2 regions of the Stenotrophomonas sp. 116085_Sma genome follow, and region 2 is predicted to be linked to the other one. Evidence: predicted binding sites of a transcription regulator. Region 2 holds the regulator's gene; the other holds the start of a gene.

Region 1 (3,410 bases), 1.3 Mb from region 2:
TCGCCGCAGCCGGCATCGCACTTGGCGTACGGCTTGTTGCCACGGTCGGCGTTCCACTGTGCATCGGTCAGGTACAGCATGTGGGTGTCGGTGTACGGCGCGTACGGCAGGCCCTTGTCACCGGTGGTGCTGGCAAAGCCCAGCGAGTTCGGCCAGGTGTGTTCGCGGTTGTACTTCAGGCCACTGCCGCTGCCGGCGCGATCGGTCACCTTGGCGTAGCTGCGGTTGCGATACGCGTCGAGGATGCGGTTCGGGTTGTTCGGGTCCTCGTCGGCAATCTCCAGGATGGTCCAGGTGCTGGTGCCCGAGCCGCTGTACGGGTAGGCGGTGTGGCCCTTGATGGTGGCGTGCAGCGAGCAGCGCAGCTGGCTCGGGCTGGAGGTGTTCACCTTGGAGTAGTAGCCGGCCGGCACGCCCGGGTTGCCCGGGTCCGGATTGCCGCCGGTGCTGGCCACGGTGAACGCGATGCGGCTGTCGGCGGCCGGGTGCGCGCCCTGCAGGTCGGTGATGCGCGCGGCGCGGATATCGAAGCGGCAGGCCTCACCGGCCACCAGCGCGGTGTTGGTGGACAGCTTCACGCTGCGGCCGCTGGCCGGGAAGGTCAGCGGCACGCTGCCGGAGGTGCCGCAGCTCAGCGCGAAGGCGCCACTGGCCAGGTTCACCGTCTCGCTGAACACCACTTCCAGATCGGCCGCGGCCGGGAAGGTGCTGCTGCCCTGTGCCGGGGTGGTGGTGGACACCGACGGCGGTGTGTTCGGGCCCGGGGTGCCGCCGCCGCTGAAGGTCTGGCCGTTGTTGCAGCTGCCGAAGGTCTGCCTGGCCGACTCGGCCCAGGTGAAGTGCGCGTACTGGCTGCCGCTGCCGGTCAGCTGCAGCGAGGTGCCCGGGGCCGTGCTGTTGGTCTCGGCCACCGGAATGTTCTGGCTGGTCATGCCGGCGGCAGGGCCACCGGAGGCGGTGATGGCGCCCTCGTAGCTGAGGAACTGGACCACCTTGCCGCTGGCATCGACCAGGGCGATGCCATCGTTCGGGCCGTTCTGGATGCCGTTGGTCGGGTAGTTGACCACGGCGATGGTCGCGCTGCCGCAGCCTGCGGCGGTGCCGGCCGGGACCGGGTTGTTGGCGTAGACCGCGGCAGCCGAAGGATTGCTGCCGTTGTAGAGGTAAAGCCGATAGCCGGACAGGTCCTCTCCGGCGGTGGCGACGACCTCGATCGCTTCGCCGACGTCACCGGCGGCGGTGCTGTCGTCGTAGTGCAGTTCGTTGATGAAGACCTCGGCCTGGGCCGGCGCGGCGGCCAGCGCCAGCAGGCAGGCGGCGGCAAGCGGGGACAGCAATCGCATCGACAACTCCTTGTGATTGGGAATGCGCGGCCGAGCCTAAGGCCGATCCAGTGACACTTTGTCGTAAATGAACGTCAGATATCTGACAGTGGGACATTGGTCACCAAATGTCACCCGTTCCCCCCTTGGCTTGCGGCACTGCATCCCTATACAGGCGTCCACGCAGGGAAGGAGGTTTCCGGGCCCGGAGAAAAATTTCGGGATCGGCCCTTGAAAGGCCTGTGGAGGTCTCCATCTCTGTCGTGCTCCCGACTTGTCGGGCTTTTTCACGCGCGTTGCTGGCACTCGCCCGGTGCGACTGCTAACATCGCCAGACTTTTTCAGACCAATCAATAACTTAAGAGGTCTCTCATGAGCATCAAGCCGCTGCACGACCGCGTTGTGGTCAAGCCGATCGAAGCCGACGAAATCTCCGCCGGTGGCATCGTCATTCCGGATTCGGCCAAGGAAAAGTCCACCAAGGGTGAAGTCGTGGCCGTCGGCCCGGGCAAGCCGCTGGACAACGGCAGCGTGCGTGCGCCGTCGCTGAAGGTTGGCGACAAGGTCATCTACGGCCAGTACGCCGGCAGCTCGTACAAGAGCGAAGGCGTCGAGTACAAGGTCCTGCGTGAAGACGACGTGCTCGCCATCATCGGCTGAGCCTCGGCGCGACCTGCTTTTCTGTAAGACATCCCTTTTCGTCGCCGGGCCCGGCCCGGTGCAAACATCGAGGTAATCGCAATGGCTGCCAAGGATATTCGTTTCGGTGAAGACGCCCGTTCGCGCATGGTGCGCGGCGTCAACGTTCTCGCCAATGCCGTCAAGGCCACCCTGGGCCCGAAGGGCCGCAACGTCGTGCTGGAAAAGAGCTTCGGCGCCCCGACCATCACCAAGGACGGCGTCTCCGTCGCCAAGGAAATCGAACTGGCTGACAAGTTCGAGAACATGGGCGCGCAGATGGTGAAGGAAGTCGCTTCCCGCACCAACGACGACGCAGGCGACGGCACCACCACCGCCACCGTGCTGGCCCAGGCCCTGATCCGCGAAGGCGCCAAGGCTGTGGCCGCCGGCATGAACCCGATGGACCTCAAGCGCGGTATCGACAAGGCCGTCGTGGCCGCCGTCACCGAGCTGAAGAACATCTCCAAGCCGACCGCCGACGACAAGGCGATTGCCCAGGTCGGCACCATCTCGGCCAACTCGGACGAGTCGATCGGCCAGATCATCGCCGACGCGATGAAGGAAGTCGGCAAGGAAGGCGTGATCACCGTTGAAGAAGGCTCGGGCCTGGACAACGAGCTGGACGTGGTCAAGGGCATGCAGTTCGACCGCGGCTACCTGTCCCCTTACTTCATCAACAACCAGCAGTCGCAGACCGCTGACCTGGATGACCCGTTCATCCTGCTGCACGACAAGAAGATCTCCAACGTCCGTGACCTGCTGCCGGTGCTGGAAGGCGTCGCCAAGGCCGGCAAGCCGCTGCTGATCGTTGCCGAAGAAGTCGAAGGCGAAGCGCTGGCCACCCTGGTGGTCAACACCATCCGTGGCATCGTCAAGGTCGTGGCCGTCAAGGCACCGGGCTTCGGCGACCGTCGCAAGGCGATGCTGGAAGACATGGCCGTGCTGACCGGCGGCACCGTGATCTCCGAAGAAGTTGGCCTGTCGCTGGAAAAGGCCACCATCAAGGACCTGGGCCGCGCCAAGAAGGTGCAGGTTTCCAAGGAAAACACCACCATCATCGATGGCGTGGGTGACAAGGCTGCCGTCGACGCACGCGTCGGCCAGATCAAGACCCAGATCCAGGACACCTCCTCCGATTACGATCGCGAGAAGCTGCAGGAACGCGTGGCCAAGCTGGCCGGCGGCGTTGCCGTGATCAAGGTCGGTGCTTCGACCGAAATCGAAATGAAGGAAAAGAAGGATCGCGTCGACGACGCCCTGCACGCGACCCGTGCAGCCGTTGAAGAAGGCGTGGTCCCGGGCGGCGGCGTTGCCCTGGTCCGTGCGGTCACCGCACTGGCTGGCCTGAAGGGTGCCAACGAAGACCAGAACCACGGCATCCAGATCGCCCTGCGCGCGATGGAAGCC
Region 2 (3,410 bases):
GGCGTCGCCATTGTCATGGGCGAGGATGCTGTACGGGACGTGCGCGATGTCCTTCTGCACTTCGGCGTCGGTGAACTTGCGGCCGATCAGGCGCTTCACCGCGTAGAAGGTGTTCTTCGGGTTGGTCACGGCCTGGCGCTTGGCCGAGGCACCGACCAGGACTTCGCCGTCCTTGGTGTAGGCGACGATCGACGGGGTGGTGCGATCGCCTTCCGAATTCTCGATGACGCGGGCCTTGCCGCCGTCCATGATCGCCACGCACGAGTTGGTGGTGCCGAGGTCGATACCAATGATCTTGCCCATGGGGGAGACTCCTGAGGATGCTTGTTGGTGTCAGTCCGGCCGTTCGGCCGGTGGATGAATACGATGTGGGGGAGGCTCGTGGAACATTCAAGCCATCTCCCGAACGCTGTGTTTCCGGTCGTCCGGCGCGTTCAGCGTCGGGCCGGGTCGCGGGTCATTCCCGCCTCCCGGCCCCGCAGGGTCAGTCGGCGGCCACCACCACCAGCGCCGGCCGAAGCAGGCGCTCGTTGAGCAGGTAGCCCTTCTGGAACACGGTGACCACGCTGCCCGGGGCTGCGCCCGGGGTCGGCACCTGGCTGATGGCCTGGTGGTGTTCCGGGTTGAACGGCTGGCCGATCGGGTCCAGCAGCACCAGGCCGTTGTCGGCGGCCACCTTCAGCAGCTGCTTGTAGGTCAGCTCCAGGCCTTCGCGCAGCGGGTGCGGGTCGTCGCCGGCGGCTTTCAGGCCGGCATCCAGGCTGTCGAACACCGGCAGCAGCTCGCCCAGCAGCTTCTCGTTGGCGAACTTGCGGGCCTGCTCGATGTCACGGGCCACGCGCTTGCGCTGGTTCTCCAGGTCGGCGCGCTCACGCAGCGCATCGGCCTTGATCTGCTCGACTTCGGCGCGCAGGCGCTCCACTTCGTCGTTGACGCCGGCTGCGGCAGCCGCGTCGGCGGCACTCTGCTGGGATTCGATATCTGGATGTTCGTGGTTCATGTCTGGGTCCCTGGCGGTCACTCTCCGCCTCCACCCACCCTAGTGTGGGCGGGATGCTTCGTTTCAAGCGTCGGATGTTTCCGGCGTGCGTCCGGCCGGCGAAAAGGCCGCGCCGAGCACATCGGCGGTGGCCTGGACCAGCGGGATCATGCGGTCGTAGGCCATGCGCTTGGGGCCGATCACGCCCAGCACGCCCAGCACCTGGCCGTTGGCGGTGTACGGGGCAGTGACCAGCGAGACGCCCTGCAGCGGCATCATCCCGGTCTCCTCGCCGATGAAGATGCGAACGCCCGGCGCCTGGATGGTCCGCTCCAGCAGCTGCAGGATCTCGCGCTTGCTGGAGAACAACTCGAACAGCTCGCGCAGGCGCTCCAGGTCGGACAGGTCCTGTACCCCCATCAGGCGGGTCTGGCCGGCCACCAGCATGTCGTCGGCCGCTGGCTGCAGGGCCTGCTCGGCCAGCTCGATGCTGTGCGCCAGCAGCTGCTCCAGCTCGGAGCGGGCGTCGCGCAGCTCCAGCAGCAGGCGGGTACGGATCTCGGCCATCGGCAGGCCGGCGAAATGGGCATTGAGGTAGTTGGCGACCTGCTCCAGCTGGCCCGGCGCGAACTCCTGGCGGGTCTCGATGACCCGGTTCTGCACCTCGTTGTCGGCGAACACCAGGATCGCCAGCACCCGGCGACCGTCCAGCGCCACGAAATCGATCTGGCGGAAGGCGAACTGCTCGCGTCGCGGCGCGCTGACCACGCCGACGAAGTGGCTCATCGCCGAGAGCAGCTCCGAGGCGCTGCCGAGCAGGGCCTGGGTGCTGCCGCCGCCAGCCAGCTCCTGGCGCAACCGGGCCAGCTCGCCCTCGCCCGGCGGCTGCATCTGCAGCAGGCTGTCGACGAACACCCGGTAGCCATGCGCGGTCGGGACGCGCCCGGCCGAGGTATGCGGCGAGGCCAGCAGCCCCAGGTCCTCAAGGTCGCCGAGGATGTTGCGGATGGTGGCCGGGCTGACCTCCAGGCCGGCCACGCGCGCCAACGTCTGCGAGCCGACCGGCTCACCGTCCTGGATGTAACGCGCGATCAGCGTGCGCAGCAGATGGCGCGCACGCGGGGCAAGCTGGTCGGGAGAACCGTGCATGGAATCAACCTGTGAGACACGGACACTAGATAATGGCGACGCATCACCTTGGCAAGTCATTGGACCTCCCTCGCCCGCGTGCTAGCGTTGCGCGGCTGCTGATACCCCCTTACCCATGCTCAGACATCTTTCGATCAAGGATTTCGCCGTCGTCCGCGCCACCGAACTGGAGTTCGGGCCAGGCATGACCGTAGTTTCAGGCGAGACCGGCGCCGGCAAGTCGCTGATGGTCGACGCGCTGGGCTTCCTGTCCGGCCTGCGCGCCGACAGCGGCGTGGTCCGCCATGGCGCCGCCCGCGCCGAGCTTTCGGCCGAGTTCGCACTGGAGCAGCTGCAGGCCGCGCGCCAGTGGCTGGCCGACAACGAGCTGGACGATGAGGAACAGTGCCAGCTGCGCCGGGTGATCCGCGCCGATGGCGGTTCGCGGGCCTGGATCAATGGCCGCCCGGTGACCCTGGCGCAGCTGGGCGACCTGGCCTCCCTGCTGGTGGAGATCCACGGGCAGCACGAACAGCAGGCCCTGCTGACGCGCCCGTCGCAGCTGGCCCTGCTCGACGCCTATGCACGCAACGAAAACGAACGCCGCCAGGTGCGCCGCGCCGCCGCGGCCTGGCAGGCACTGGTCGACGAATCGCTGGCGCTGTCGCAACAGGGCGACGTGAGTGACCGGATCGGCTTCCTGGAGCACCAGCTGCGCGAACTGGACCGCGAAGACCTGGAGCCGGAGTCGATCGTGGCGCTCGGTGCCAGCCATCGCCGCCAGGCCCACGCCAGCGCCCTGCTGAGCGCCTGCCAGGCCGCCAGCAACCAGCTCAACGGCGATGACGGCAGCTCCGCACTGGACCTGCTGCAGCAGGTGCGCCACGAGCTGTCGCGCCTGATCGAACACGACCCGCGCCTGGGCGAGGTGGACGGCCTGATCGAGAACGCCTCGATCCAGCTGCACGAAGCCCTGTCGCTGCTGGACCGGGTGCACGATGACCTCGATGCCGACCCGGAACAGTTCGAAGAGAACGAGCGCCGTCTCGGCCGCCTGCACGACCTGGCCCGCAAGCACCGCGTGCCGATGGACGAGCTGGGCGCGCAGCGGGAGCGCATGCACGCCGAAGTGGAGCAGCTGCGCGGCGCCGACGAACGCCTGCAGCGCCTGGCCGGCGAGATCGACAAGGCCGCTGCGGCCTGGCGCGTGCAGGCCGAGGTGCTGACCGCCAGCCGCCGCAATGCCGCCGCCGAGCTGTCGGCTACCACCACCGGCATCATCTCCGAGCTCGGCATGGGCGGT

The links. Region 2 encodes HrcA, which represses chaperone genes, less so after heat shock. Its sites were predicted from a motif close to TTNGCACTCNNNNNNNNNGAGTGCNAA; they were not measured.
Region 1: a site for HrcA is predicted at 1,622-1,648, ahead of ACZK0Z_RS20120 (co-chaperone GroES). Genes of this name have one in related genera too.

The regions. Positions count from the first base shown of each region.
Region 1 is NZ_CM151057.1:4,345,751-4,349,160, reverse strand. It holds gene ACZK0Z_RS20125 (endonuclease) at 1-1,343, opposite strand, end outside; gene ACZK0Z_RS20120 (co-chaperone GroES) at 1,695-1,982, shown strand; gene groL (chaperonin GroEL) at 2,064-3,410, shown strand, end outside.
Region 2 is NZ_CM151057.1:3,015,277-3,018,686, forward strand. It holds gene dnaK (molecular chaperone DnaK) at 1-303, opposite strand, end outside; gene grpE (nucleotide exchange factor GrpE) at 485-1,000, opposite strand; gene hrcA (heat-inducible transcriptional repressor HrcA) at 1,064-2,128, opposite strand; gene recN (DNA repair protein RecN) at 2,244-3,410, shown strand, end outside.